2 regions of the Mesorhizobium sp. M1227 genome follow, and region 2 is predicted to be linked to the other one. Evidence: riboswitches for the same ligand, from Rfam matches in the RefSeq annotation. Region 2 holds a riboswitch; the other holds the start of a gene.

Region 1 (10,152 bases), on a different contig from region 2:
GGGGGGAAAGGATGCCACACAACGCACTAGATACGGCGCACGACGGCCGCCTCGCCATCGTTGATCTCGCGGTCGCCGCCTGGCGAGGCCGTCAAACTACTCCTGTCGAGTGAGGTGAATTACGAGGGGAAATTACCAGCCCGGACCCGCGAGAGGCAGGCGTTTCTTTCGAGAGTTGGAAAATTTTACAAGTTTCGTCGGTCTGCTGCATTCTTCTTAAAAATGGCCAAGACAAGCCGCTTGCCTTCGCGCACACTGTCTTCGAGCGGCTTCGCTTTCGCCAGATGCGCCGCAATCGCGCTAGCCAGCATGCAACCCGTCCCGCGCATTGATGCGACAAGACGAGGTGCGTCGAAGCGGATTGGTTCTTGATCAGAACGCAACAGAATGTCGGTTGATCGAGGTCCTGATGCGTGGCCCCCTTTGATCAGCAGGCCCGGCACGCCGGCTGCCAGCAATTTCCGTCCCAGTCTCACCGCGTCGCTCTCGTCGGCTGGCGGTTCCGCACCAACAAGGAGCGCCAGTTCGAGGAGATTGGGGGTCACAAGGCAGCAAAGCGGCATCAGGTCGCGCCTCATGGCAGCGATGGCACCTGCTTCCAGAAGCCCTCGGCCGGAGCTCGAGGCCAGCACCGGATCGAGCACTGCCGGCACCTGCGGATTTTCGCGCAGCACGCCGGCAGTGGCAACGACGATCTCAGCCGTTGCGAGCATGCCGATCTTAATTGCCGCCACCTTGTTGGCCTGTAGCGCGGCGCACATCTGATCGGCCACAAGATCGGGCTGCGAAGGATGGATTTCCATTACGGCTTCGTGCGTCTGCACCGTCAGCGCTGTGACAGCCAGGCAGGTGCGCACGCCAATGGAAGAGATCGTCTCGATATCACGTGCAATTCCAGCCCCACCGCTGGGGTCTGATCCGCCGACCACGAGCACATGCGGTTCTCGCCTCAGCGCCATGGCTTTGTCTTTTCGATCCATTCTCGCGTGCGCGCTTCGGGATCGGCATTCAACGTGATGTCGGTGACCACCGCCGCGCTGTCCGCACCAGCCTCGAAGACGCCGTCGAGCCGGTCGGGGTTGAGGCCGCCGATGGAGACCAATGGGATCGGCGCCACCCGATGCTTCCACTCGCTGATCCGCTCGAGCCCTTGCGGCGCCCATTTCATCTGCTTCAGGATGGTGGGATAGATGGGGCCGAGCGCGATATAGTCGGGCTCGGCAGCGATGGCCGTTTCCAGTTCGAGATGATCGTGCGTGCTGAGCCCGAGCTTCAATCCGGCGTACTTAATCGCCAGCAGGTCGGCCGCAGCCAAATCCTCTTGGCCGAGATGGACGAAGTCGCAGCCTTCCTCAATGGCGAGCCGCCAATAATCGTTGACGATCAGTTGGCAACCATGGACCACGCAGACGCCGTTCGCGCGGCGGATTTCCGTCCGCAGCGTGGCCTCGTCCCTATCCTTGATGCGCAACTGAACCAGCTTGACGCCAAGTGGCACCAGCCGTTCGATCCAGGCGGCGCTGTCGACGATCAGGTAGAAGGGATCGAGCTTCATGAGAAAACCGCCCTGCCGAATGTTGGTGTCGATGGCACCGCGACGTCGCGGGGTTCGAGCATCCCCGAGCTGAAAGCTTCTCGACCGGCGTCGACCGCCTTGCCGAACGCACGCGCCATGCCGACCGGATCGGCCGCCTTGGCGACCGCTGTGTTCAGGAGCACGGCATCAAAGCCGAACTCCATGACTGTTGCCGCGTGCGATGGCCGTCCGAGACCAGCATCCACGATCAGCGGGACATCAGGGAAATGTCCGCGCATCGAGCGCAGCGCCATGATGTTGACCGGCCCGAGGGCGGAACCGATCGGTGCGCACCAGGGCATCAAGACCTTGCAGCCCGCCGCAAGCAGCCGCTCGGCGACGACAAGGTCGTCGGTAGTATACGGGAACACCGCAAAACCGTCCTCGCACAGGATGCGGGCGGCTTCGAGCAGACCGAACACGTCCGGCTGCAGCGTGTCGTGATTGCCGATCACTTCGAGCTTGATCCAGGGCGTGCCGAAGACTTCGCGCGCCATTTGTGCGGTCGTGACCGCTTCCTTGACGGAGTGGCAGCCAGCAGTGTTGGGCAGGATTCTGACACCAAGCGACCGGATCAACGACCAGAATTTTTCGCCAGCCCTGCCGCCTGCCATTTCACGGCGCAACGAGACGGTCACCACCGAGGTGCCCGATGCCCTGACTGCATCGGCAAGGATGGCCGGCGAAGGATATTGAGCGGTGCCGAGAAGCAGGCGGGAGGGAAGCGTCGTCCCGAGAAGATCGAACATGCTAGCCTCCCTGCATGGGCGAGAGGATTTCGATCCGGTCGCCGTCGTTCAATTGGAATTCCGCCCGGCTGGCTTTGTGCACGAGGTCGTTGTTGACGGCGGTCGCGAGCCAATCGCCCTCATAGTCAAGCGCGGCAAGCAGCTCGGCCAGCGTGGTGGCGGCAACCTCATGCACTTTGCCGTTGACCATCAGTTTCATGAGCAAGCTCCACGGGTTTGTCGTGATTGAAGACAATTTCGCCCGCCAGGCGCGCCATGGCGGGGGCGAGAAGAAAGCCATGGCGATAGAGCCCGTTGATCGCGACGGTGTCTCCGCTCATTTCGACGCGCGGCAGATTGTCGGGAAAGGCTGGACGGACGCCGACACCGGTTTCAACGATCCCGGCCTCGCCAAAGGCCGGATGGAGGGCATAGGCGGTACCCAGAAGCTCCATCATGGAGCGCGCCGTGACCGGTCCGTCGGACCGGCTTTCAATCATCGTCGCACCGATCATGAACTGAGCGTCGGCACGCGGTACCGCATAGAGCGGAAAGCGCGGATGCAGCAACCGGACCGGGCGCGACAGCGAGAAGTCTGGCGTGTTTAGGATCAGCATTTCGCCGCGAACGCCGCGAAGCCTGTCATCGGCGGCTGCCATTCCCGTGCAATCGATCTGACGATCGAAACCGGAAACATGCCGGGCGTCGGTGCCGAAGTGGAATTTGACACCCATGGCTGCGAGCTTGTCATGAAGTGCTGCCATCGCCTGGCGCGGATCGAGATGGCCCTCATCGGGAAAGAGCAATCCGCGGCGAAAGCGGCCGGCTAAGTCGGGTTCCAGGAGCGCAATTTCGTCTTCGTCGACACGCCGATGGCCCGACGTGCGGCTGGCGAGGCGGTCGAGCTCGCCGGCATCACGCGGGGCGGCCACGACAAGTGTTCCGCCCCGTGTCATCTGACCCGGCAGCACCGCATCCCACCAGTCGGCAGCGTCACGTCCAAGGTCCAGCACCGGCTGCTCGGCGCTTTCACGCTCGCACCATGGCGCCAGCATGCCGCCGGCGAACCACGACGCATTGCCTCCAAGGCCATGCCGGATCTCGGCGACCGTGACCGTCGCGCCGCGGGCGGCGAGTTCGAAGGCGGCGGTGAGGCCGGCGACGCCGGCCCCCTTTATCAGCACCTTCATGATGGCTTACCTGGCTGAGGCGTGAGCGGTGCGCCGGTCTCGTCCGCTGGCACGTAGAGATCGCCGCCCTCGCGGTATTTCGCCGCCATCGCCGCCATGCCCTCTTTCTGTGCCTCGGCGCGGATGTCGTGAGAGATACGCATCGAGCAGAATTTCGGTCCGCACATCGAGCAGAAATGCGCCAGCTTGTGCGCCTCCTTGGGCAAGGTCTGGTCGTGGAAGGACCGTGCGGTTTCGGGGTCGAGCGACAGGTTGAACTGGTCCTCCCAGCGGAACTCGAAGCGCGCGCGGGATAGGGCGTCATCCCTGACTTTCGCCGCCGGGTGGCCCTTCGCCAGGTCGGCCGCGTGCGCTGCGATCTTGTAGGTGATCACGCCGGTCTTGACGTCATCGCGGTCGGGAAGGCCGAGATGCTCCTTGGGCGTGACGTAGCAGAGCATGGCCGTTCCGAACCAGCCGATCATCGCCGCGCCGATGCCGGAAGTGATGTGGTCGTAGCCCGGCGCGATGTCGGTCGTCAGCGGTCCAAGCGTATAGAACGGCGCCTCGCCACAGACGGCGAGCTGCTTGTCCATGTTCGCCTTGATCTTGTGCATCGGCACGTGGCCGGGCCCCTCGATCATCACCTGGCAATCTTTCGCCCAGGCGATCTGCGTCAGCTCGCCGAGCGTTTCCAGCTCGGCGAATTGCGCCGCGTCGTTGGCATCGGCAATCGAGCCGGGGCGAAGGCCGTCGCCGAGCGAGAAGGAGACGTCATAGGCGCGGCAGATGTCGCAGATCTCGGCGAAGTGCTCATAGAGGAAGCTTTCCCGGTGATGGTGCAGGCACCATTTGGCCATCATGGAGCCGCCGCGCGAGACGATACCCGTGACCCGGTCAACGGTCAGCGGGATGTAGTGCAGCCGCACGCCGGCATGGATGGTGAAATAGTCGACGCCCTGTTCGGCCTGTTCGATCAGCGTGTCGCGGTAAACCTCCCAGGTAAGATCCTCGGCAATGCCGCCGACTTTCTCGAGCGCCTGGTAGAGCGGCACCGTGCCGATCGGCACCGGCGAGTTGCGGACGATCCATTCGCGGATGTTGTGGATGTTGCGGCCGGTCGACAGATCCATCACCGTGTCGGCGCCCCAGCGGATCGCCCACACCATCTTTTCGACCTCTTCAGCCATCGACGATGTGACGGCGGAGTTACCGATATTGGCGTTGATCTTGACCAGGAAATTGCGGCCGATGATCATCGGTTCGCTCTCGGGATGATTGATGTTGGCGGGAATGATCGCGCGTCCGCGCGCCACCTCGTGGCGGACGAATTCAGGCGTGACGAAGTCGGGGATCGCCGCGCCGAAGGCCTCGCCGTCGCGCTCAAGCTTGCCGTGCAGGATCTCGCGACCAAGGTTCTCGCGGATGGCGACGAACTCCATTTCGGGCGTGATGATGCCAGCGCGCGCATAGGCAAGCTGTGTCACCGCCTTGCCGGTCTGGGCCCGGAGTGGCCGGTTGCGGACTGGAAATTCCGGTGTTAGGCGCTCGCCCGCCGCAAACCCATTGTCTTCTGGCCGGACGTGGCGGCCGTCATAGGCTTCGACATCGCCGCGCGCGGTGACCCATTCATGGCGAAGCCGTGCAAGGCCGTTTTCGATGCTGGTTTCGACAGTCGGGTCGGTATAGGGGCCGGACGGATCGTAAGCGGTCACCGGCGGCTCGCCTGCCGTCGGATGGACGGAGATTTCGCGCATCGGCACCCTGAGCTGCGGGTGGATGGTACCGGATTTGTGGATTTTGCGTGAGGCAGGCAGCGGTCCCGTCGAGACGGCGGGGGTGAGGGCATTCATCTTGAGGCTCCTTTGCTCGTTGCATTGGAGACCCAGTTCTGTGCCGGAAGGATGAAAAGACGCTTCTAGCGACCTGCCGAAACAGGACCTCGGGCGTAAACTCCCGCAAAGCGCTTGCACCGTCCCTACGCCAGTATGAACTGGATCAGGTTCAACGGGTCACTGCGCCGCGAAAGCCAGCAGTATCTCAGCCCCTTGCCGGGACTCCCCTGGTGAATGCGTGAGGTTGGACGGGACCGCTCCGGTTTGTCAAGCGCGTTCTGGCCGCGGCTGATCGGCGGCCGGTCAGACCGTGCGGAAAAAATCGTGCATGTCTCGGCGACAAGTCAAGCGTCGGAGATGAAGGCAGGGACAAGGGAATCGCAAACCGTCGGACTAAAAATCGATCCTGATGATCACACCTTCAATGGGCACCAAAGGTTTGCGCGTAGATCGCCTCGATTCTTCCTGCCTCGTCACTGGTCAGCGCGGCGAATTCCTTCTCGCGCGCGCGGTTCGATAGATGGCCATCATTCTGGTGAAGAAAACGGAAGAGCAGATCGGTCAACCGCTCGGGCATGTCGATAAAGGCGTCCACCTGCTGCCGGAACTGATCGTAGCGCTGCAGAAATGCGGTTTCCTCGGGAAGGTCCCGTTCGATCGTCCGCTGAACGCAAGCATAGAGGAATTCGGCGTGCGGGGTTGCATCGAAGAACCGGTAGAAATCACCGGTGTCATTCAGCACCCGGACGTTGAATTGCGGCGTCGGTTCCCATTCCACCAACGGCAGAAGGCGCTGCGAATAGCTCTCGAGCACGCCCCTGTACTCGTTGATCTGGTCCAGGATCGCGGCCGAGACGGGAAAGACCACTCCCGGCGGATTGAAGCCGCGCATGGCAAGGACGTGGTGGATTAGGTAGCGGTGAATGCGGCCGTTTCCGTCCTCGAACGGGTGAATATAGACAAAGCCGAAGGCGAGGATTGCGGCGGCTACGACTGCATCAAGCTTTTGCGCGGGGCCCTGATCGAACGCCGCCATTCCATCGATTAGCCGCGGCAGGTCCTCGGGCCGAGCGCTGATGTGATCGGGCAAGGGCGTACCGTTGTCTCGATCATGCTCACCGACGAAACCTCCTTCTTTTCGGAAGCCAAGTCTTACGAAACGAGCGTCACCAAGTACAATTCTTTGCAGACGCAGCAGCTCATCGCGATCGATCGGCCAGCGGCCGGCTTCGCCGATGGCGCGGCCCCAGCGCTGGATGCGATCTTGCGGCGGGTGCTCGCCCTCGATCGCATAGCTTGATCGCGAGTCTTTGAGCAAAAGAAAGGCGGCGGTCCGAGCAAGGAGGTCGCGCGGCACGTCCGCTACGATTGCCTCCGCGCGCCGCGGTAGTTCAAGGCCGATGAATTTTTCGAGAATCTTGGTGCGGAACACCAGAGGGCAGAACTCACGCGTGCCGGGGAGATTGTCCCTTACGCGATAGCGCGAAGCGGTCTTGTCGGGTCCGGGCCACTGCAGCTCGGGATCGACAACCGGAATGTATCGTCCGGCCTCCGCGTCCGGCAGATCGATACGCGCGTCCCTCAGCCATTCATATAAAAACCAGATGCGGCGGGCATAACTGCCGGTCGGGCTTTCACGGACCAGCGCCTCGATCGGCGCGGGACCGGTCACTTGGAACAGCCGCTTGAGGACGGCAAGGTCCAGTCCCTCGTACTTGAGCGCAAAGGTCAGGTGGCCTTCGAGGGTAGGATTTGGGGCATGGCGGGGGGTCATGATCCGCCAGCCATCCCGTTCGGTAATGCGATGATGCTCGCCAGTGGCGAACAACCTACGGGGCAAGGGCGCGGCGAGCCTGTAGGCTCCGATCAGGGCGCTGTACCCGGCCGGGGTCGCCGTTTCAGGAAGGCGGATTTCCTGAAAAACGGTAACAGGACCTGAAAATTGGTGCTGTTGCACCGCAGGCATGAAACGCGAATCCTTCCATTGAATTTTGGTTTAGTCGGCAAAACCTATGAAAAATGATCCTATCCCATGAAAATTGATGCCACAAGACAAATTTTCCGAAAACCGATTCTAAAACAGTGCTGAGGTCGATCAAGCAAGAACTCCGCCACCGGCTCAAGGAAGCGACTTCAGACCAAAAAGGTGAGTCCAGGAACCGCCATTCGCCCGTCTTAGTCACGAGGCCGGCACGGATGGCCCGCCTTACGTCGAGCCGGATTGCTCGAGCGCGCCGTTCGGGGCTCACTCATAGAGCGCTCTGGTGCGCGATCGATAGCCGCGATCACGCTTGCGACTGATCTTGGTGACGTGGCGGCGTCGGAGTAGAAAAGTGATGCAGGATCTCGGTGGCGTCGTGTGTGTGTGACCTGAAGTGAGTTCTCTGCGGTATGAGGGGCGGCACGCAGCGCGCGTCTTCTCGGCAGACAGATCGACGAAGCGGCACCGAAGGGAAGTTCCTGGCATTCATTCTCGCCATCGCTGCCCCAATTTGCCGATCGGACTGCCGATCGATCTCGCCCAATACTTTGCGCGCGCAAGGGCCGAAGCTGAACTGGGCGGCACCTGCTCATTCGGGAGCTGACTCATGCTTGGCGCGCTAGCCCGAGAGAGCTGTGCCTGATCGAATGCGTGAAAACGTAGCTCGGAGTGGAGAGGCTGACGCGGTCATCTGTCACCCGCCTTCGGGCTGTAACGGAAAGCGAGACATCTCTCCAATGCTCGTTCCCCACGTCGAGGGGCCCAGCGGCTTGGCTACGGGGGGGACTGTCAGCTAGTGGCCGCTGGGCCTTGACGACCAGCGACCGTAAGAGGAGGCCCTGTGCTGGCTGACGAAAACTTGCGAGCAAAGCCACGGAAAAGCATCATTCGAACGAACTCTTTCGTCGAGACGAGGAGGGCAGTGAGGCGGTAGCCGCCGCTTTGAAGTTCTCCGGCAGCTGCTACGCTGGTCATTCCGAGGGTCGCAGTTGCGCTTGCGCCGTCATATCAGATAAGTCTAATAAAATAGGCGCCTGGCCATCGAACGCGCCGCGGCGCCCTTGGGTCGGCGCTATTCATCGGGTGGGCATGTCGGGCACGCAAGGGAGGACGAAATGAGACTGGTTCAGTCATTTGCATTTGCTGCTGTGCTGCTTGTTTCGTCTGCATTGTCTGCGGCCGCCCACTCGGCTCGTGAGGACATCGAAGCGGCGTTGGTAAAATTCATGGACGCCTTCAACAGCGGAAACGCAGCAGCGGTAGGTCAAATGTATACCGACGATGCCGCCCTGCTGCCACCCGACGGCAAACGCGTCGATGACCGCAAGGGCGTGGAAGAATTCTGGCAGGGCGCAATCAAGGCCGGGATGAAGAATCTCACCCTGAAGGCGCTGGAAGTGGAAGAGAGCGGGAATCTCGCCTACGAAGTTGGCGCATTTACGCTCGGTGTGCCGAGCAAAGGCGGTGCCCCTTCCACCGTTGCGGGCAAGTACATTGTCGTTTGGAAAAAAGGGGACGACGGGACGTGGCGCCTGCATCGGGACATCTGGAACTTTGGTGCGGCCCAATAGATTCCGCGACCCGTGAGGCCGGCGCGGCTTGCAACAGTTCCAACGAAAGTCCATGGCAATAGTTGATGTGACTGAATTGATTAACAAAATTGAACAGACTTGATGGGTCTGCTCATCGAGTCGGCTCTGGATCTATCGCGCTACCGATCAGGGAGGCGGTAAGATTCGAGCTCAGCAGAACGTCAATTCCGGCTGACCACCACTTGCCGGGACTAGAGCGTTCTCCGGCTCGGCGCGCCGCCGAGGGCTCTTGTTCATTTGGTCGTGGGCAATCCGCGGTTCTCCAAGAACCCGTCCATCTCGTCAAATGCATCTGAGCCGAGACAACTAATTATCATTGGGCAAAGTAGCGGCTCAACGGCTCCAGAAGAAAGCAGCCCCCCGATGCTCGTTCAACATTCGAGCCCGCATCGGGCAAGTCTTTCCACGTCCGGGTACGCCATGCTGCTTCGACCGCCCCTTTCTTCTTGCGGATTTAGGAATTCGAGCTTTTCGGTTGTTCCGATCATCCATTTGGGAAACGACCGATGCCGGCAAGCAAGGTTTTATGGGGCCAGATACTCACCGCCTTTCTGATCGTCGTCGCGACGACATGGGGAGCAACACAGTGGACGGCAGGGCGGCTCGGCTTTCAAAGCCAACTCGGTCCGCCGTGGTTCGAATTGGCTGGACAGCCCGTTTATCCGCCGCCAGCCTTTTTCTGGTGGTGGTTTTTCTACGACGCCTACGCGCCGAAGGTCTTCCTGGAGGGCGCGGCGATTGCGGCGAGCGGAAGCCTCATGGCTATCGTCGCAGCGATCGGGATGTCGCTGTGGCGGGGGCGCGAGGCAAAGGACACCACGACTTACGGCTCGGCGCGCTGGGCGACGCGAGACGAAATCAAGGCCGCTGGGATGATCGGTCAGGATGGGGTGATCCTGGGTATGTTGGGCCGACACTATCTGCGCCACGACGGTCCGGAACACGTGCTATGTTTCGCACCGACCCGAAGCGGCAAAGGCGTCGGCCTGGTGGTGCCGTCACTACTGACCTGGCCGGGTTCGGCAATCGTCCACGACATCAAAGGCGAAAACTGGGAACTGACGGCCGGATGGCGGGCCCGTTTCGGCCAGGTGCTTCTGTTCGACCCGACCAATGCTGGATCAGCAGCCTACAATCCTCTGCTGGAGGTGCGACGGGGCGAGTGGGAAGTTCGAGATGTGCAGAACGTGGCGGATGTCCTGGTCGACCCAGAAGGCACATTGGAACGCCGCAACCACTGGGAGAAGACCAGCCATGCGTTGCTGGTCGGC
Region 2 (10,152 bases):
CCGAAAGGTCAAGATGATTGGTCGGCTCATCGAGGAGGAGAATGTCGGGCTCCGGCGCCATGACGCGGGCGAGGGCGGCGCGCCGCGCCTCGCCGCCGGAGAGGTCGTTCGGCCGTTCCTCGCCGGATAGGCCGAGATGCTCCATCAGGTAGGTGGCGCGGTAGGGATCGTCGGCCGGCCCGAGCCCCGCCTCGACATAGGCGCGGACAGTCGCAAAGCCGTCCATGTCGGGCATTTGCGGCAAGTAGCGCACGGTCGCCGATGGCTGGCGGAAGACTTCGCCGTCCTGCGGTTCGATCAGCCCGGCGGCGATCTTGAGGAGCGTCGACTTGCCAGAGCCGTTGCGGCCGACCAGGGCGATCTTGTCGCCAACTGAGGCTGTCAGGGCGGCACCATCTAGCAGCGGCGTGCCGCCAAAGGTCAGCTTTATCCCGTCGAGATTGAGAAGCGGCGGCGCCATGTCAGCTTTCTGGGCTCAGCTTTCCGGAAGAGGATAGGGATGCGCGAGCAGCAGCGCGCGGCCGCTGGCCAGCGCGATTTCCAACCGGCCCCTGACCTCGTTGGAAATGGTCAGCGACGAGCCGAACGCAACCTCGACATGGTCGAGCGGCCATTTGGCGCCGGTGACTGTCAGGCCGGCGAGATCCGAAAAGCCGAGCACCGAAAACAGCGTGCCGTCGGCATAGTCGAAGTCAGTCTTTCCCGGCAGCAAGGGAATGCCTTCCTGTGCGCCGCTGGTCAAAAGCACTTCCGTCCCGCCTTCCGCCAGCCGGACGCTCAGCGCCAGATGCAGGAAGATGTGGTCGGTACGTTTGCCGCCGAAGGCGCCTGCGAGCACAAGGCTGGTCGCACCACGTTCGAGTGCGGCGGCGATAGCGAGTTCACCGTCGGTCTTGTCTTTTTCGGCGGGAAACACCTGCCGTGGCACGGCGGCCAGATCCTCCGGCAACTCGGCAGGCACCGAATCGAAATCGCCGACCCAGAGTTCCGGCCTCAGGCCCAGCATGCGGGCATGGCCGATGCCGGCATCGGCGGCGATGACACGCGAGCCTTCGACCTGGCGGTCGAGCAGCGGCGTGCGGATGAGATCGCCGCCAAGCAGGATGGTGAATGTGCTCATATCTCGTGGCCCTTACCAGCCCTGCCCCGGAAACGGAAGATGAAACGGCAGACGAAACGGAAGGCTGGGCTTTGGATGCCCGGCAAACTTCCGCTTGCGCAGCACTTCCGCCGGGCCTATGTGTCGCAACGCTCTAACGGGGTGCCGGACGCGATTTTCGCGGACCGGCTGAGAGGCAAGACTGCCAACCCGCTGAACCTGATCCGGTTTGTACCGGCGGAGGGATTAGACGTTTCGGACAGCCCGACGCCTCAATTCCTTTCAACGCGAACGAAGGAGGCGCCGATGCGCAGTTTTTTCCACTCTCTTGTCTCAATTGTCCTGCTTGCGGCATCCGCGCTCGCCCTGCCAGGGCAGGCATCGGCACAGGATAGACTGACGGTCTATACCTATGAAAGCTTCACCGCCGATTGGGGTCCGGGACCGGCGGTGAAGAAGGCCTTCGAGGCCGAATGCAGTTGCGTCGTCGAATTCGTCTCGGTCGCCGACGGCGTGGCGCTGCTCAACCGTGTGAAGCTGGAAGGCGCCGCGACCAAAGCCGATATCGTACTTGGCCTCGATACCAACTTAACCGCCGACGCCAAGGCAACCGGCCTGTTTTCGCCGCACGGCGCCGTGTCGGGCGTCAGTGTGCCGGGCGGCTGGAGCGACGATATTTTCGTGCCGTTCGACTATGGCTATTTCGCCGTCGTCTACGATACCGAAAAACTGAAGAGCCCGCCGAAGAGCCTCAGGGAATTGGTCGAGGGCGATGCCGGAGAGAAGATCGTCATCCAGGATCCGCGCACCTCGACGCCGGGCCTTGGCCTGCTGCTGTGGGTCAAGTCGGTCTATGGCGACAAGGCGCCGGAAGCCTGGGCCAAACTCAAGGCGAAGGTGCTGACGGTAACGCCGGGCTGGAGCGAGGCCTACGGCCTGTTCACCAAGGGCGAGGCGCCGATGGTGCTGTCCTACACCACCTCGCCGGCCTACCACATGGTCGCCGAAAACACCGAGCGCTACCAGGCGGCGTCCTTCGAGGAGGGCGAATATCTGCAGATCGAGGTTGCGGGGATCACCACCAAGGGTGCGAAGAACCCGCTGGCAGAAAAGTTCATTGCCTTCATGACCGGACCGAAATTCCAGGATGTCATTCCCGAAACCAACTGGATGTTCCCGGCCGGCAAAACCGACAAGCCGCTCAACCCGGCGTTCGACAAGCTGGTCAAGCCGACCAAGACCTTGCTGTTCAGCCCGGAAGACGTCGCGGCCAACCGCAAGGCCTGGGTCGATGAGTGGCTTGCGGCGATGAGCAAGTAGGGCTCAAGCCTCGTCGGATGTTTGCGCCAAGCCACCCCCCTCTGGCCTGCCGGCCATCTCCCCCTCAAGGGGGGAGATCGGCAGCTTTGTCGCCTGTCCTCGTCCTGCCAGTTGTGAGATTGGCGAAGGCGGCTGAGTGCGCAATCTCCCCCCTTGAGGGGGAGATGGCCGGCAGGCCAGAGAGGGGTGGGCTCGGCCATTGTCAGGTATTTCCTTCGATCAACGCCTGTCGTAGCGTCGGGTAGCGCGACATGCGTACGCGTCATCCGGCCGATCCCCGCGTCACTGCCGGCATCGTCGCGCTCGCCGCCATCGCGCTGCTGATCGGCGGGGCATTCGCCGGGCTCGTCGTCGAAGCCACACGCGACCTGTCCGGCGCCGCCGCCGCTTTCGATTCCTATCTCTTGCGCGTCGTCCGTTTCACGCTCTGGCAGGCTCTGCTGTCGACCCTGCTCTCCGTTGCACCGGCGCTGTTCGTCGCGCGTGCCCTGTCGCGGCATCCACAGTTTTTCGGGCGAGACTTTATCCTGCAGCTTTTCGCCGTGCCGCTGGCGCTGCCGGCCATTGTTGCCGCACTCGGTGTCTTGGCGCTCTATGGCCGCGCCGGCTATTTTGCCGGCATGCTCGGCGCGCTAGGCGGCCAGAGCTGGCCCGGCATCTATGGCCTGTCGGGCATCCTCGTTGCCCATGTCTTCTTCAACCTGCCGCTGGCGGCGCGGCTGTTCCTGGAGGCGTTGCAGACCGTGCCGGCCGACCAATGGCGGCTGGCGAGCCAGCTTGGCATGGGGGCTGCGCCGGCCTTCCGGCTGATCGAATGGCCGGCATTGCGTGCGGCCCTGCCGGGCGTTGCCGGGCTCGTTTTCATGCTGTGCATCACCTCCTTCACCATCGTGCTTACGCTCGGCGGCGGGCCGCGCGCGACGACGCTCGAGGTTGCCATATACCAGGCGCTGCGTTTCGACTTCGACCCGGCGCGGGCGGTGACGCTGATCCTGCTGCAGATTGCCCTGACCTTCGTCGTCGTGCTGGCCTTGACGCGGCTCGGCGCCAATATGGTCGGGGATGCCAATCTGCCGGTGGCGCCGCGCCGGTATTTTTCAGCCGGTGCGGCCGAGACCGTGCTGAACGCATTGGCGATCGGGCTCGCACTGCTGTTTGTCGCAGGGCCGATGGCGGCCACGTTGGCAGCCGGGCTTGGCGCCGATCTCGGCCGCCTGGCCGGCGAGAGCGCGGTGCGGCAAGCGACGGCGACCAGTGCCGTGCTCTCCCTCCTATCGGCGCTGCTCTCTGTGGCGTTGTCGCTGTCGCTGGTCATGGCGCGCCGGGCGCTGGCGCTCACCCGGCGGCAGGGCCGGCGGACACTGCTCGAACATCTGGCCGACACCGGTGCGGGGTTCGTCCTGGTGGTGCCGCCCATCGTCATCGGCGCCGGCTGGTTCCTGCTCTTGCGGACCGTCGGCGATGTCTTTGCGATCGCCCCTGTCATGGTCATTACGGTCAATGCGGTGATGGCGATGCCGTTCGCCATCCGCGCCATCCGCCCCGCCTATGACGCGGCGAGCGAACGCCACGAACGGCTCTGCGCACAGCTTGGCATCTCGGGCTGGAACCGGTTGCGGCTGGTCGACTGGCCGTCGCTACGGCGGCCGCTCGCCACCGGCTTCGCTTTCGCCATGGCGCTGTCGCTCGGCGATCTCGGCGTCATTGCGCTATTCGGCAGCGATTCCGTGCAGACCTTGCCCTATCTGCTGCTGGCACGCATGGGCAGTTACCGCACCGAGGATGCGGCCGGGCTGGCGCTGCTGCTCGGCCTTGTCTGCCTGGCGCTGGTGTTGGCCGCGGACTGGCTGGGAAGGAGGGAGAAATCATGATGCCGACCAGCCCGGAACGGTCCATTTCGGTGGAAAAAGGCGCGGCCGTACGACTCGATAATGTCTCGTTCAGCTATGGTGAAACGCCGCTTATATTCGATGTTGATTTCCCGGCGTCGGAAATCACCGCCATTATGGGGCCGAGCGGTTCGGGAAAGTCGACGCTGCTCAATCTGGTGGCCGGCTTCGAGACGCCGCGGTCGGGCCGCGTTCTGATCGGCGGCGCCGACGTCAGCACTGCGCCGCCATCAGCGCGGCCGGTATCGATGGTGTTCCAGGAAAACAACCTGTTTGCCCATCTGTCCCTCGAGCAGAATGTCGGGCTCGGCCGCTCGCCTTCGCTCAGGCTGAGCGAGGCTGACCGCGCCGCAATCGCCGCAGCGCTTAAGCGCGTCGGCCTTGCCGGCAAGGAAAGCCGGCTGCCGCGCGAACTCTCGGGCGGCGAGCGGCAGCGCGTCGCGCTCGCCCGGGTCCTGGTGCGCGACCGGCCGGTGCTGTTGCTCGACGAGCCGTTCGCTTCGCTCGGACCGGCACTGCGCGACGACATGCTCGACCTGGTGGCCGACGTCCATTCGGAGCAGCGCATGACGGTGCTATTCGTCACGCACCAGCCGGACGATGCGCGCCGTATCGGCCAAAACATGATTTTCCTGGATGGTGGCACGGTTGCCGCGACCGGCACCGCGGCCGATTTTTTCGTCGGGGCTGGACCGGAGGCATTCCGACGCTATATCGGCTCGGGTCCGTTTGCGGCTGGATCACGAGATGTTGCCCGGAAGCGGACATAATTTATGGTCAAACCGGCGGAAGGCGAAGCGGCGCTTGCTTGCCATGGTCGAGGTAGTGTGGCTAGGTCCGCCAGGAGCTGGTCCGGCCTAGACCGTGATTTGCCCTTGCTGCCTCGTATCTGTCGGACGCACGAAGGACGCCGTAGCACTTGATTTGCGCGTGATGCTTTCCGGAAATCGCGCCCGATTTTCGCGGTCACGTGCCAGGACTTGAAAGGAAGCCGATCTGCCGACCGGCATCGACAATCGGAGGGTGAAACCGCTGGCGCGCTTTCTGGCGCTGGCCGGTCTTGCCGTGGCGCTGGCAAGCTGCCAGATGTTCACGCCTCCCGACGTGCAGGAATCGGGCTTCCAGCCCTCAGACAAGCCGATCACGGTCGACAATGTCGCCGCCAACGGCAAGCTCGCTCAACTGGCGAAGGCGCAGCACCCGCGCATCCTCGCCACCTATGGCGGCGAGTATTCCGACCCCAAGCTCGAGCGCATGGTGGCCAAGATCGTCGGCAGACTGACCGTGGTGTCGGCCAACCCGACCCAGACCTACCGCATCACCATCCTCAACTCGCCCAATGTCAATGCCTTCGCGCTGCCGGGCGGCTATCTCTACATCACCCGCGGGCTGCTGGCGCTGGCCAACGATTCCGCCGAGCTTGCCGCCGTCATCGCGCATGAGATGGGCCACGTTACCGCCAACCACGGCCTGCAGCGCCAGCAGCTGGAAGCCGAAGAGGGGTTGGCGACCAAGGTCGTTTCGGACGTGCTCGGCGACAACCCGACGGCCAAGGCGGCGCTGATCCGCGGCAAGCTGAGGCTGGCCCAGTTCTCGCGCAATCAGGAGCTGGAGGCGGACGCCATCGGCATCAAGTCGATCGGCGAAGCCGGTTTCGATCCCTACGCCGCCGGCCGCTTCCTGCAGTCGATGTCGGCCTATACCGATTTCCGCTCGATCAGCGGCGCCACCGACGCCAGCCTCGACTTCCTGGCGACGCACCCCAACACGCCGCAGCGAATCGATCTCGCGCAGCGCCACGCCCGCCAGTTCGGCGCGCCCGGTGTCGGGTCGCGCGACCGCGATTCATTTCTTGCCGGCGTAGACGGGCTGCTTTACGGCGACACGCCGGAGGAAGGCTACGTGCGCGGCGAAACCTTCCTGCACCCTGGCCTCGGCGTGTCGTTCTCGGTGCCCAACGGTTTCGTCATCGACAATTCGGCGGCGGCGGTGACGGCGACCGGCCCGGGCGACATGGCGATCCGCTTCGACGGCGTTTCGATCGACAAGAACCGCTCGCTGACCGACTACATCCGCAGCGGTTGGGTTGCCGGCCTCGACGACAGCAGCGTGCGCCAGGAGACGATCAACGGCAACGAAGCGGCAACCGCGCATGCCGGCGCCGATGGCTGGCAATTCGATATTGCGGTGATCCGCGCCGGCGGCCAGGTCTACCGCTTGCTGACCGCGGCACCTTCGGCCAGCACCTCGCTGAGCACGGTGGCGCGCTCGGTCAGCGGCTCGTTCCGCATCCTGAGTGCTGCCGAGAAGGCAGCGTTGAAGCCACTGCGTATCCGCATCGTCACGGTGCAGCCCGGCCAGACGATGGGCTCCCTGGCCGCACAGATGGTCGGCGTCGACCGCAAGCTGGATTTGTTCAGGGTGCTCAACGCGCTGTCGCCGGGTGCCGCGGTTTCGGCCGGCGACAAGGTGAAGATCGTCACCGACAAATAGCAGGCGACGCGATTCAGGCTGCGAGAAATTCCGGATTCTGCTTTACCAGCGCCGCCTTGAGCTTTTCCATGGCGCGCGCCTCGATCTGCCGGACACGTTCCTTGGAGATGCCGAGCGTCTCGCCGAGCGCTTCGAGCGTCGCGCCCTCGTCGCTCAGCCGGCGTTCCTCGATAATCCTGAGCTCGCGCGCATTGAGAGCGCCGAGTGCCGTCTTCAGCCACACCGAGCGGCGTTCGACGTCGATCGTATCGCCGACGACCTCATCGGGCAGCGGGTCATCCGAAACCAGGAACTCCATCCGCTCGGTTGCGCCCGCATCGTCGGCTAGCGGCGTGTTGAGCGAGCTGTCCGGCGCCGAAAGGCGGGAATCCATCATCGCCACATCGGCTTCCGATACCCCGAGAGCCGCCGACACTTCGCGGTAGAGCGTGGCATTCGACGTCTGCTCGGCGCCGTTTGCCAGGCGGGCGCGCAGACGCCGCAGGTTGAAGAACAGCGCCTTTTGCGCCGAGCTGGTGCCGCCGCGCACGATCGACCAGTTGCGCAGGATATAGTCCTGCATCGAGGCGCGAATCCACCAAGTCGCGTAGGTCGAGAACCGCACCTCGCGCTCGGGTTCGAAACGGGCCGCGGCCTCCAGCAGCCCGACATGGCCTTCCTGGATCAGGTCGCCCAGCGGAAGGCCGTAGTGGCGAAACCGCGACGCCATGGAAATGACCAGCCGCATATGCGCGACGGTGATGCGGTGCAGCGCGTGCTGGTCATTGTTTTCCTTCCAGCGCAGCGCCAGGAGATGCTCTTCGTCACGTTCCAGATAAGGGGCTTTCATCGCCGCGCGAACCATGGTCCGTCCTGCACTGTCTTCCATCATGCCGCGCTCCTGCTTCAGGCGTTGCGGTGCGATCGAATCGTGAGTTGGCGCCGATGGTTGAAATGGCGGCGCCGCGCCCTACAACAGCGAAGAACGTGCCATGCGGGGGAATGTTCCCCCGGACTGTCATGTCGATTGCGCTGTTCCAGGCGATTCGCCGCCGGCCTTGACTCAGCCGGATGGCGCCGGGAGATGCTGGTTGAGAATTGGATTTCAAGGGCGCGGGATTTTTGAAATTCAGTTTCTTATTCTGGCATCGCGCATCTGTCATTTTCCGGCACTCGCAATGACGCCGGACACCGGCCAAGGACGGATCACAGAAAAATGAAATGGCTCAAATCGCTCATCATCGCCGGAACGCTGCAGGTTCTGGCCATCGCCGCCGGTCACGCCGGCGCCAATCTCGACCAGATCAAGCAGTCCGGCGTCTTCAAGGTCGGCACAGAAGGAACCTATGCGCCCTTCACCTATCATGATGCTTCCGGCGCGCTGGTCGGCTTCGACGTCGAGATCGCGCGCGCCATCGCCGAGCGCCTCGGCGTCAAAGCCCAGTTCCTCGAAGGCAAATGGGACGGGCTGATCGCCGGTCTCGACGCCAACCGCTACGATGCCGTCATCAACGAGGTCGGCATCACCGAGGCGCGCAAGGCCAAATATGCTTTCTCCGATCCCTACATCGCCTCCAAGGCGGTGCTGATCGTGCGCGGCGACAACACCGACATCAAGGGTTTCGCCGATCTCAAGGGCAAGAAGGCGGCGCAATCGCTGACCTCGAATTTCGGCAAGCTGGCTGAAACCAATGGCGCCGAGCTCGTCGGCACCGACGGCTTCGACCAGTCGATCCAGCTGCTTCTTACGGGCCGCGCCGACGCCACCATCAATGACAGCCTGTCCTTCCTCGACTTCAAGAAGCACAAGCCCGACGCCAATGTGAAGATTGCCGCCCAGGAAGAAAACGCCGACTATTCCGGCGTCATCGTGCGCAAGGGCGATCCGGAACTGGTGGCCGCCATCAATAAGGCGCTGGCCGACATCAAGGCCGACGGCACCTACAAGAAAATCGCCGACACCTATTTCGGCCAGGACGTTTCGAAGTAAAACGGCTTTCTCGTGTGGGCCGAACGCAGGCCCACGTCGTTCATATCGCGGCGAGCTGTCTTTTGACGGCCCGCCGCTTTCGCGTGATATGAGCGACGGCAATCTGGCAAGGAGGAGCCTTCGTGCCGCACTGGCTGCAATTGATGCTGGAATCCCTGCCTACGCTGCTATGGGCTGCACTGATCTTCACCGTGCCGCTGACGCTGCTGTCGTTTGCGTTCGGTCTTGTCCTAGGCCTGGTTGTGGCGCTTGTCCGGCTGTTCGGTCCCAAACCGCTGGTCGCCGTGGTCCGCTTCTACGTCTGGATATTCCGCGGCACGCCGCTTCTCGTGCAACTGTTCCTTATCTTCTACGGCCTGCCATCGGTCGGCATCCTGCTCGACGCCTTTCCGGCAGCACTGATCGGCTTCACCTTGAACATCGGTGCTTATTCATCGGAAATCATCCGCGCCGTCATCGGTTCGGTGCCCAAGGGCCAGTGGGAAGCGGCCTATTCGATCGGCATGACCTGGGCCCAGGCAATGCGGCGCACCATTCTTCCACAGGCGGGGCGCGTCGCCGTGCCGCCGCTGTCCAACACCTTCATCTCGCTGGTCAAGGACACTTCGCTCGCCGCCGCCATCACCGTGCCGGAGATGTTCCAGGCAGCGCAGCGCATCGTCGCCACCACCTATGAGCCGCTGATCCTCTATGTCGAGGCAGCGGCCCTCTATCTGATCATGAGCTCCGTGCTGTCGGCCTTGCAGGCGCGGCTGGAAACGCGGCTCAACCGTTATGGCGGCTTCCTGGAGGCGCGCGCATGATCGGCCTCACCAACATTGAAAAGCGTTTCGGCGACAATCTTGTGCTGAAGGGCGTGACCGTCACCATCGAGGAAGGCAGCGTTACGGCGCTTGTCGGACCGTCGGGCGGAGGGAAGAGCACGCTTTTGCGCTGCATCAACCTGCTCGAGCTGCCGACTTCAGGCACGGTACGGATCGGCGACGATGCACTCGAATTCCGCCCCGGCGGCAGGGTCTCGACCAGGGATATCCAGCGGCTGCGGCTGCAGACCGGCATGGTGTTCCAGAATTTCCAGCTGTTTCCGCATCGCACCGCGATCGAGAACATCATGGAGGGGCTGGTGACGGTGCTGAAATGGCCCAAGGAGAGGGCGCGCGAACGGGCGCTGGCCCTGCTCGAAAAGGTCGGCATGGCGCACAAGGCCGATGCCTGGCCGGCGACGCTGTCAGGTGGCCAGCAGCAGCGCGTGGCGATTGCCCGGGCGCTGGCGCCTTCGCCGAAAGTCCTGCTCTGCGACGAGCCGACCTCGGCACTCGATCCGGAACTGGCGCAGGAGGTGGTCGATGTGCTCGGCAAGCTCGCCAGCGAGGGCACGACCA

The links. Region 2 has a riboswitch for thiamine pyrophosphate ahead of thiB (thiamine ABC transporter substrate binding subunit). Riboswitches for the same ligand answer to the same signal wherever they lie in the genome.
Region 1: linked by a shared signal. The riboswitch ahead of thiC (phosphomethylpyrimidine synthase ThiC) and the one ahead of thiB (thiamine ABC transporter substrate binding subunit) in region 2 are both predicted to bind thiamine pyrophosphate.

Annotation. Positions count from the first base shown of each region.
Region 1 is NZ_JAMYLZ010000004.1:217,883-228,034, forward strand. Features, by position in the region: gene NKH28_RS08675 (hydroxymethylpyrimidine/phosphomethylpyrimidine kinase) at 186-959, opposite strand; gene NKH28_RS08680 (thiamine phosphate synthase) at 950-1,555, opposite strand; gene NKH28_RS08685 (thiazole synthase) at 1,552-2,325, opposite strand; gene thiS (sulfur carrier protein ThiS) at 2,327-2,524, opposite strand; gene thiO (glycine oxidase ThiO) at 2,493-3,494, opposite strand; gene thiC (phosphomethylpyrimidine synthase ThiC) at 3,491-5,326, opposite strand; TPP riboswitch at 5,431-5,547, opposite strand; gene NKH28_RS08705 (Fic family protein) at 5,730-7,274, opposite strand; gene NKH28_RS08710 (YybH family protein) at 8,405-8,860, shown strand; gene NKH28_RS08715 (conjugal transfer protein TraG) at 9,388-10,152, shown strand, end outside.
Region 2 is NZ_JAMYLZ010000008.1:164,230-174,381, forward strand. Features, by position in the region: gene NKH28_RS13580 (ABC-F family ATP-binding cassette domain-containing protein) at 1-460, opposite strand, end outside; gene NKH28_RS13585 (thiamine diphosphokinase) at 476-1,120, opposite strand; TPP riboswitch at 1,248-1,362, shown strand; gene thiB (thiamine ABC transporter substrate binding subunit) at 1,406-2,419, shown strand; gene thiP (thiamine/thiamine pyrophosphate ABC transporter permease) at 2,671-4,290, shown strand; gene thiQ (thiamine ABC transporter ATP-binding protein) at 4,287-5,078, shown strand; gene NKH28_RS13605 (M48 family metalloprotease) at 5,332-6,801, shown strand; gene NKH28_RS13610 (RNA polymerase factor sigma-32) at 6,815-7,672, opposite strand; gene NKH28_RS13615 (amino acid ABC transporter substrate-binding protein) at 7,997-8,770, shown strand; gene NKH28_RS13620 (ABC transporter permease subunit) at 8,893-9,573, shown strand; gene NKH28_RS13625 (amino acid ABC transporter ATP-binding protein) at 9,570-10,152, shown strand, end outside.